DNA from 2 places in the Streptomyces sp. PH9007 genome. Region 2 is predicted to be linked to the other one. Evidence: riboswitches for the same ligand, from Rfam matches in the RefSeq annotation. Region 2 holds a riboswitch; the other holds the start of a gene.
What was found. Region 2 has a riboswitch for S-adenosylmethionine ahead of thrC (threonine synthase). Riboswitches for the same ligand answer to the same signal wherever they lie in the genome.

Region 1: linked by a shared signal. The riboswitch ahead of ACTFAP_RS08185 (aminotransferase class V-fold PLP-dependent enzyme) and the one ahead of thrC (threonine synthase) in region 2 are both predicted to bind S-adenosylmethionine.

Annotation. Positions count from the first base shown of each region.
Region 1 is NZ_CM187440.1:1,821,000-1,825,890, reverse strand. It holds gene ACTFAP_RS08200 (biotin transporter BioY) at 1-124, shown strand, start outside; gene ACTFAP_RS08195 (ribose-5-phosphate isomerase) at 158-634, shown strand; gene ACTFAP_RS08190 (Fpg/Nei family DNA glycosylase) at 634-1,479, shown strand; gene ACTFAP_RS08185 (aminotransferase class V-fold PLP-dependent enzyme) at 1,458-2,792, opposite strand; SAM riboswitch class IV at 2,890-3,008, opposite strand; gene ACTFAP_RS08180 (putative leader peptide) at 3,026-3,205, shown strand; gene ACTFAP_RS08175 (ABC transporter substrate-binding protein) at 3,458-4,891, shown strand, end outside.
Region 2 is NZ_CM187440.1:3,652,919-3,657,809, forward strand. It holds gene ACTFAP_RS16745 (serine hydrolase) at 1-158, shown strand, start outside; gene ACTFAP_RS16750 (trehalose-6-phosphate synthase) at 228-1,706, opposite strand; gene ACTFAP_RS16755 (glucosyl-3-phosphoglycerate synthase) at 1,883-2,851, opposite strand; SAM riboswitch class I at 3,098-3,236, shown strand; gene thrC (threonine synthase) at 3,253-4,551, shown strand; gene ACTFAP_RS16765 (MoaD/ThiS family protein) at 4,548-4,826, shown strand.

The DNA.
Region 1 (4,891 bases), 1.8 Mb from region 2:
GGCGGGCGAGGCCATGGCCGCCGGTCTGGTGCCGTTCCTCATCGGTGACGCCCTCAAGGCGGCCCTCGCGATGGGCGCGCTGCCCACCGCCTGGCGCATCGCCGGTCGCCGGGGGCGCGCGTAACCGGGCCACCGCGCGCATGTCAGACTCATCCCCATGCGCGTCTATCTCGGCTCCGACCACGCCGGCTATGAACTGAAGAACCACCTCGTCGACTGGCTCACGGCGCACGGCCATGAGCCGGTCGACTGCGGTCCGCACGCGTACGACGCGCAGGACGACTACCCGCCGTTCTGCCTGCGTGCCGCCGAGGCGGTCGCCGCCGACCCCGAAGCGCTCGGCGTCGTCATCGGCGGCAGCGGCAACGGTGAGGCGATCGCCGCCAACAAGGTCGCGGGCGTACGCTGCGCCCTCGCCTGGAGCGTGGAGACCGCGAAGCTGGGGCGGCAGCACAACAACGCCAACGTGGTGGGCATCGGCGCCCGCATGCACACCACCGACGAGGCCACCACCTTCGTCGAGGTCTTCCTCGCCACCCCGTACTCCGGCGAGGACCGGCACACCCGCCGCATCGACATGCTCAGCGCCTACGAGACGGACGGCACGCTGCCGCCGCTGCCCGCCGGCGCCTGATGCCCGAGGGCCACACCATTCACCGGCTGGCCGCCGACTACCGCGAGTGGTTCGGTGGCCGGGCGGTGCGGGTGGACTCCCCGCAGGGGAAGTTCGCCGGCGGCGCCGCCCTGATCGACGGTGAGGTGCTGCGCGAGACCGAGGCGCACGGCAAGAACCTTTTCCTGGGCCTGGGCTGGCGCAAGTGGGTGCACATCCATCTGGGGCTGTACGGCAAGGTCGCCTTCGGCGACGGCCCGCCCCCGCCGCCCACCGGGCAGATCCGGCTGCGCCTGGCCACCGCCGAGGCGTACGCGGAACTGCGCGGCCCCACCACCTGCGCGCTGCTCAGCCAGGACGAGAAGGGGGCCGTGCAGCGGCGTCTGGGCGCCGATCCGCTGCGCGCGGACGCCGAGCCCGACCTCGCCTGGCGGCGGATCTCCGCCAGCCGCACCACGATCGCCGAACTGCTGATGGATCAGCGGATCATCGCCGGTGTCGGCAACGTCTACCGGGCCGAGATCCTCTTCCGGCACGGGATCGACCCCTACCTGCCGGGCCGTTCGCTGGAGCGCGCGGAGTGGGACGCGATGTGGGAGGACCTCATCCCGCTCATGCGCGAGGGGGTGCGCAACAACCGCATCGACACGGTGCGGCCGGAGCACACCCCCCGGGCCATGGGCCGGGCGCCGCGCGTGGACGGCCACGGGGGAGAGGTGTACGTCTACCGGCGCGCGACGCTGCCCTGCCTGGTGTGCGGGACCCCGGTCCGGCGTGCCGAGGTCGCGGCCCGCAACCTGTTCTGGTGCCCGGTGTGCCAGCCGGCCCGGGCCACCGGGCGCGGTCAGCCCGCCGCCACCGGCTGACCCTCGGCGACCAGTTCGCGCACGGCGCGCACCACGCGCTCCACGTGTTCGGCCGGGGTGCCCACACCGAAGCTGACCCGGATGGCCTTCAGCGGCCCGTCGCAGCCGGCCGCCCGGGCGCCGTCGCCCTCCGGGCCCAGCAGCGTACGGACCAGCGGGTGGGCGCAGAACAGCCCGTCGCGTACCCCGATCCCGTACCGCTCGGAGAGCGCCTTGGCGAACTCCTCGCTGGACCAGCCGTCCACGACGAAGGACAGCACCGACACCCGGGGCGCGTCCGGGCCGAACAGCGCCAGTTGCCGCACCCCGGGGACGGTGGCCAGCCCGGAGCGCAGCGCCGTCAGCAACTCCTCTTCGCGTGCCACCAGTTGCTCGAACCCGGCGTCGGTCAGCGCCCGGCAGGCGGCCGCGATGGCGAACGCGCCGATCACATTGGGCGAACCGGCCTCGTGCCGGGAGATGTTGTCGTTCCACACGACGCCGACCGCGCCGTCCTGCGCGGTGACGGTGTTGCTGGCGCCGCCGCCGGCCAGGTACGGCGCGGCGTCGCGCAGCCAGTCGGGGCGTCCGGCCAGGACACCGGAGCCGAACGGCGCGTACAGCTTGTGCCCGGAGAAGGCGACCCAGTCGACGCCGAGTTCGGTGATGTCGACGGGGCGGTGCGGGGCGAGCTGGGCGGCGTCCAGGACGGTGCGGGCGCCGGAGCGGCGGGCGACGGTGGCGAGTTCGGCGATGGGCCACAGTTCGCCGGTGACGTTGGAGGCACCGGTGACGCACAGCAGCTTGGGCCCGGGGGCGGCGTCGGCGAGCGCGTTGACCACGGTGGCGATGGCCTGCCCCGGGGTGCGCGGCGCCGGGAGGTACGTCACCGGGTGGCCGTGGTGCGCCCAGGGCAGCAGCGCGGCGTGGTGTTCGGTCTCGAAGACGAACACCTGGGTGCCCGCGGGCAGGGCGCCGGCCAGCAGGTTCAGGGAGTCGGTGGTGGAACGGGTGAAGATCAGCTGGTCGTCGGGGCGGCAGCCGAGGAACGCGGCCACCGTCGCCCGGCTCTCCTCGTACAGGTCGGTCGACAGCTGGGAGAGGTAGCCGGCGCCGCGGTGGACGCTGCCGTAGTACGGGGCGTACGCGGCGACCTCGTCCCACACCGCGCGCAGGGCCGGGGCGCTGGCGGCGTAGTCGAGTGCGGCGTAGCCGATCTCCCCGCCGTCCGCGAGCGGGGCGCGGACCTCGTCGCCGAGGACGGGGAGGGGGAGGGGGTGCGGGAGGGAACAGTCGGCGGTGTTCGGGGCAGGGGCGATCGGCGCAGTGGGCATGACAAAGCTCCGGGAAAGGCTGAAGGCAGGCAGAGGCAGGCTGGGTCGGGGGCGTGCGCCCTAACGCATTCGCGTGCTCATGGAAGAACTCCCTCAAGAACCGTGCTTGCCACAGACCTCGCTGCCTGCGGCCCGGTCATCACCCGGGGCACCCCGCCGACGGTTGGAGGGTTGCCGGACAGCGGGCCGGGGCCTTGATCGCTGTCACTCGTGACCTGATCGCAGACTATGTCATGCCGATCGGCGATGAACACCTTGTGTCCATATCGCGAGATCCACGGCACATGACCGCCGCCTTGACAGCTCACCGAGGGTTGGCTGATATTTACCGCATGCCAGCCCTGCCGCTTCTGACATCGCGCCGACACGTGGACCTGCTCCGCGTCACGTCGGCGTCCTGTGCGGGCTGCTGATTCCTCCCACCGCGCGGCGGTGAGCGCCGGCCCCCGGCCGCGCCCGTAACCGCCCCTGGCGCGCCGGGACTTCTGTGCGGGATGGGCACCGCGTTGCCGTGCCCTCTCCCGCTCCGCCCCGCCCTGCCGTACCGTGCGGCGCCGCTCGTCGCCCCCGGCCCCCTCCACCTCACCTTCCTCACCCCGGCCCGTCCCGCCGCGCGCCTTCGCGCGCCACCGGCCGGGTGATTCGTCCTGAAAGGACCCTCCGCCGTGGCCACCTCGCCCACGCCCAGACGGCTCAGCCGCCGCATGTCCCGCCCCGCCCACGCCACCGCGCTGATCGCCGCGATCGCCGTCGCCCTCACCGCCTGCGGCACCGACGGCACCACCAACGGCGGTGGCTCGGGCGACGGTTCGGACGGCGCCGGCGCCTCCGGCGAACCGGTGGCGGGCGGCACCCTGAAGTACGCCTTCGCCAACACCATCGACTGCGTCGACCCGCGCCAGCGCCCGCAGCTCACCTCCCGCAACGTCGGCCGCCAGCTCGGCGACCAGCTCACCGAACAGGACCCGCAGACCAAGGAGATCAAGCCCTGGCTCGCCACCTCCTGGGAGATCAGCGATGACGTGAGCGCCTTCACCTTCCACCTGCGCGAGGACGTCACCTTCTCCGACGGCGAGCCCTTCGACGCCGAGGCCGTCAAGGCCAATTTCGACGCCGTCGTCGACCTCGGCGCCCGCGCCCCCCAGGGCAGCAGCTTCATCGCCGGCTACCAGGGTTCGACCGTCCTCGACGAGTACACCGTGCGCGTCGACTTCGACGGCCCCAACGCCCAGTTCCTCCAGGCCACCGCCACCGCCTCCTTCGTCCAGCTCTCCCCGGCCTCCCTCGGCAACGACCCCGCCGACCTGTGCCTGGGCGACTTCGCCGCCTCCGGACCGTTCACCCTCGGCTCCTTCACCCCGGAGAAGTCCGTCGAGCTGCTCAAGCGCGAGGACTACGCCTGGGCCTCCCCGATCGCCGCCAACCAGGGCGCCGCCCACCTCGACAAGATCGTCCTGGAGGTCGTCCCCGAGGGCGGCGTCCGCTACGGCTCCATCACCAGCGACCAGATCGACCTCGCCGACGGCATCCCCTTCACCAACCAGGCCGAACTGACCAACCTCCCCGGCTACGGCCTGGTCACCGGCGCCTCCCCGGGCATCGCCATCCCGTACATCCCGCTCGCCTCCAGCCCCAAGCTCCAGGACCCGGACGTGCGGCGCGCGCTGAGCCTGGCCATCGACCGCCAGGCCATCGTCGACGCCATCTTCCAGGGCACCCAGCAGCCGGCCTCCGGCGTCGTCACCGCCGCCACCCCCGGCTACACCGACCAGTCCGAGGACATCCGGCACGACCCCGAGGCCGCCATCGCCCTGCTGGAAGGCGCGGGCTACGACACCGTCGGCGACGACGGCATCCGCCGCGACGCCGACGGCGACAAGCTCTCCCTCACCATCACCTACCAGTCCGGCTCCCCGGACGCCGAGGCACAGCACCAGCTCGTGCAGCAGGAGTGGAAGGAGATCGGCGTCGAACTCGTCCTCGACCCGGTCGCCACTCTCCCCGACGTGCCCATCGACGAGTTCCCCGGCGACCTCACCACCTGGAGCCAGGGCCGCGCCGACGTCGACGTCATACGCCTCGTCTACGGCTCCTCCCAC
Region 2 (4,891 bases):
CGTTCGGCACGGTCTCGGAGACCGGGGTGAGCGCCGACGGCCGGTACTCGGCGGCCGCCGCCGAGTTCACCCTGTGGCTGGACGACCAGGACAAGGCGGAGGAACAGTTCGGGGCGGGCATCGACCTGGTGGACCGGGCGGTGTGCGGGGGCCGCTGACCCGGCCGGGGTCGGCGGGCGCGCACGCCCGCTGACCGGACCGCCGGTGAAACGGCCCCGGCCGCTCGCTCAGCTGCCGCGCAGCGCCTCGACCTGGGCGAGGAACCAGTCGCGGGGGGTCAGCGCGGTCGCGGCCCGGGCGAGCCGCTCGGCCCGCGCCCGGCGTTCGGCCGCGGGCATCGTCAGGGCCCGGTGCAGCGCCTCTGCCGTGCCGGCGATGTCGTACGGGTTGACGAGCAGGGCGTCGTCGCCGAGTTCGGCGGCGGCGCCGGCCTCGCGGGACAGGACGAGGGCGCAGCCCTGTTCGGAGATCAGCGGAATCTCCTTGGCGACCAGGTTCATGCCGTCGCGGATCGGGTTGACCAGCGCCACGTCCGCCATCCGGTAGGCGGCCAGCGAGCGGGCGAAATCGTCCTTCACGTGCAGCACCACGGGCGTCCAGTCGTCCCGCCCGAACTCGGCGTTGATGCCCTCGGCGACCCGGGACACCTCGGCGGTGTACGCGCGGTAGATCTCCAGGTCCTGCCGGGAGGGGTAGGCGAAGGCGACGTGCACCACCCGCCCCTGCCACTGCGGATGTTCGGTGAGCAGCCGGCGGTAGGCCAGCAGCCCGCGGACGATGTTCTTGGAGAGTTCGGTGCGGTCGACGCGCACGATGGTCTTGCGTTCGCCGACCTGGGCGCGCAGCGCGGCCAGCCGTTCGTCCGCGTCGGGCCGGTGGGCGCGCTCGCGCAGGAAGTCGCCGTCCGCGCCCAGGCCGTGGACACCGAGCCGGGTGGTCCGGCCGTCGAGGGTGACGGTGAACGCGTCCGTTCCGGCCGTGTCCTCGGGCACTTCCCGTACCCGCGCGCCGAGCAGGTCGGCGCAGCAGTCGGCGAAGGCCCGCGCCCAGCGCCGGGTCAGGAACGCGGCGCGGTCCGCGCCGAGGATGCCCCGCAGCACCTGGCGGGCGACGGCGTCGGGCAGCACCCGGTAGAGGTCCGGGGGAGCCCAGGGGGTGTGCGAGAAGTGTCCGATCCGCAGATCGGGGCGGCGCTCGCGCAGCAGGGCGGGGACGAGGGCCAGATGGTAGTCCTGGACCAGCACCTCCGCACCCGGGGCGGCCTCGGCGGCCAGCGCGTCCGCGAAGGCGGCGTTGTAGCGCTCGTAGCCGGCCCACTGGCTCTCGAAGGCGCTGTCGTACACCGGCTCCAGCGGCGTCTGGTACAGCAGGTGATGGACGAACCACAGGACGGAGTTGGCGATGCCGTTGTACGCGGCGTCGAAGGTGTCCGGGGGGATGTCCAGCATCCGTACGGACTGGCCGCCGGTGTCGGCCGTCTCCAGGGTGCCGGTGCCCGCGCGGGCGGCGGCCTCGCGGTCGCCGGGGCCCAGCGCCGCGCACACCCAGGTGCCGGCCGCCGAGCCCAGGGCGGAGAGGCCGGAGACCATCCCGCCGCCGCCGCGCCGGGCGGTGAGCGTGCCGTCGTCCGCGAGGGTGTAGCTGACGGGGCCGCGATTGGACGCGACCAGGACCGGAGGAGCCTCGGAGACCTCTGCAACGCCCATGTCCCGACCCTAGCCACCCGTGGCCGGGTACAAACGTGCGCCCGGTCACCCTGGCGTGTCCCCTCCCGCGTCCTCGGCGCCGAGCCCCGGGGAGGGGTGCGCCACGGGCCGGGGTCCGGGCGGTCGTGCCCGGACCCCGGCCCGCTCGTCCGGCCGCGGTGGCCGGAACGCCGGTGCTACGCCGCCTGGCGGGCGGCGTACTCGGGGATGGTGGACATCGGGGGACGTTCCTCGGTGTGGATCGTGTGGGTCAGCGGTGAGAAGCCGCCCTCCGCCAGCCGTTCGAACTGCATCATGCCCTGCTGCACGGGGACGGGTCCGTTGCCCGGCAGCCGGCTCTGCGCGGTGCGCATGATCGCGGCCGCCATCCGGCCCAGGGCCTGGCCGTCCTGGTGACGGTGCTTGCGCACCCCGACATCCACCTGGCCGACCGCGTTCAGTCCGGCCAGGTGCAGGGTGTCGACGAGCAGGCCGAGTTCGACGCCGTACCCGACGGGGAAGGGCAGTTGCTCCAGCAGGGAGCGCCGCGCCGCGTACTCGCCGCCCAGCGGCTGGACGACACCGGCCAGTTGCGGCCAGTGCAGGTTGAGCAGCGGGCGGGCCACCAGCTCGGTGACCCGGCCGCCCTGGTGGGCGCCGGAGGGGGCGTCGCCCAGCGGGCGGTCGTACATGGCCTTGACCAGGTGCACATCGGGCTCGGTGAGCAGTGGCCCGAGGATGCCGGAGACGAAGCAGGAGTCGAACTCCCGCAGGTCGGCGTCGACATAACAGATGATCTCGCCGCTGGTGGCCATGAGGGAGCGCCACAGCACCTCCCCCTTGCCGGGGACGGTGGGCATTCTGGGCAGGATCTCGTCACGGTGGACGACCTTGGCGCCCGCCGCGGCGGCGACCTCTCCGGTGCGGTCGGTGGATCCGGAGTCCACCACCATCAGCTCGTCGATCAGTGGCACGGTTTCCATCAGGTCGCGGCGCAGCGCTTCCACGATGGTGCCGACGGTCGCTTCCTCGTTCAGCGCGGGAAGCACGACGCTGACGCTGCCCGCCGGGCCGGCCGCGGCTTTCGCGTCCAGCAACCGTCGCAGCGAGCGGTCAGCGGCAGTCCAGGACCGGCGGCTCAGCCACTCCTCAGCCTCTTCCAGCACGAATGTCGCTCCTGTTCGCTTCGACCATATAAGTCGGGTAGGTCAGGTAAGTCTTGTCTGTCGGATCTATCGGCAATGGCCGGTTATGGCCCTCATCGGTGGTGCCCAGTTCGGGCGGGAATATGTCTGTCTCCTGTTCGTCTCGCGGATCGGACGGCCCGAGCCATTGTCCGGGGCGTCCGTTACAGTCTCGGACAGTGCAGGTGTCCTCCGCATATCGGAGACGCTGCGCGGTCAACTGAATACAGCTCATCCAGAGGGGCAGAGGGAACGGCCCGTTGAAGCCCCGGCAACCCTTCCGCCGGTCTCGTAACGACGCGAGGCACCCGGTGGGGAAGGTGCCAATTCCGTCCTGTGGCGAAATCCGTCACGGGGAAGATGAGGAGAAGGGCCTCGTACCCATGCCTGTGCTCACATCGCACACCCCCACCACGCCCCCCGGCGGCTCCGCCGTCGATCTCGGGCCCGCCGTGGCACTCTCCTGTCGGGAGTGCGGGGAGCGTTTCCCCCTCAGCCCGATCTTCGCCTGCGAGGCATGTTTCGGTCCTCTCGAAATCGCGTACGATCTGCCCACCGGTGACCCCGAAGCGCTACGGGCCGCCATCGAGGCCGGACCGCACAGCATCTGGCGCTACGCCCCGCTGCTGCCGGTGCCGGCCGATGTCGCCTCCAAGCCCAATCTGAACCCCGGCGACACCCCCCTGGTCAAGGCCGACCGGCTGGCCGCCGCGCTGGGTCACGGCGGCGAGCTGTACGTGAAGGACGACTCGGGCAACCCCACCCACTCCTTCAAGGACCGGGTGGTCGCCAACGCCGTGGAGGCGGCCCGCGCCTTCGGCTTCACCACGCTGTCCTGCTCCTCCACCGGCAACCTGGCGGGCGCGGTCGGCGCCGCGGCGGCCCGGGCCGGATTCCGCTCCTGCGTGTTCATCCCGCACGACCTCGAACAGGGCAAGATCGTGATGGCCGCCGTCTACGGCGGCGAGCTGGTCGGCATCGAGGGCACCTACGACGACGTGAACCGTTTCTGCAGCGAGCTGATCGGCGACCCCGCCGGTGAGGGCTGGGGATTCGTCAACGTCAACCTGCGCCCCTACTACGGCGAGGGCTCCAAGACCCTGGCCTTCGAGATCGCCGAACAGCTGGGCTGGCGCATCCCCGACCAGCTGGTGATCCCGATCGCCTCCGGATCCCAGCTCACCAAGATCGACAAGGGGCTCAAGGAGCTGATCGCGACCGGACTGGTCGAGGACCGGCCCTACAGGATCTTCGGCGCCCAGGCCGAGGGCTGCTCGCCGGTCTCCCAGGCGTTCAAGGCCGGGCACGACGTGGTGCGGCCGGTGAAGCCGGACACCATCGCCAAGTCCCTGGCGATCGGCAACCCGGCCGACGGTCCCTATGTCCTGGACATCGCCCGCCGCACCGGTGGCGCGGTCGAGGACGTGAACGACGCGCAGATCGTGGACGCCATCAAGCTGCTCGCCCGCACCGAGGGCATTTTCGCCGAAACGGCGGGCGGGGTGACGGTGGGCGTCACCCGCAAGCTGATCGAGACCGGGCAGCTGGACCCGGAACTGACGACGGTCGTACTGAATACCGGCGACGGCCTGAAGACCCTGGACGCGGTGGCGGCGACCACCGGTCCCACCGCCATCATCCGTCCGAATCTGGACGCTTTCCGAGAGGCCGGCCTCGCATGAGTGTGACTGTCCGAATCCCGACCATCCTGCGCACCTACACCGGCGGAAGTTCCGAGGTGACCGCCGACGGCGGAACGCTGCGCGACGTCCTCGCCGACCTGGAGAAGAACCACGCGGGAATCGCCGCCCGGGTGCTCGACGACCAGGGCAAGCTGCGCCGTTTCGTGAATGTCTACGTCAATGACGACGACGTGCGCTTCGCCGAGGGCCTGGACACCGCGACGCCGGACGGAGCGGGCGTTTCCATCATCCCGGCGGTGGCCGGGGGCTGCTGACGACCGGTCGGCCCGGCCTGGCCCCGTCCCGTCAGGTCTACACTTGATCACATCTTCAACAACCG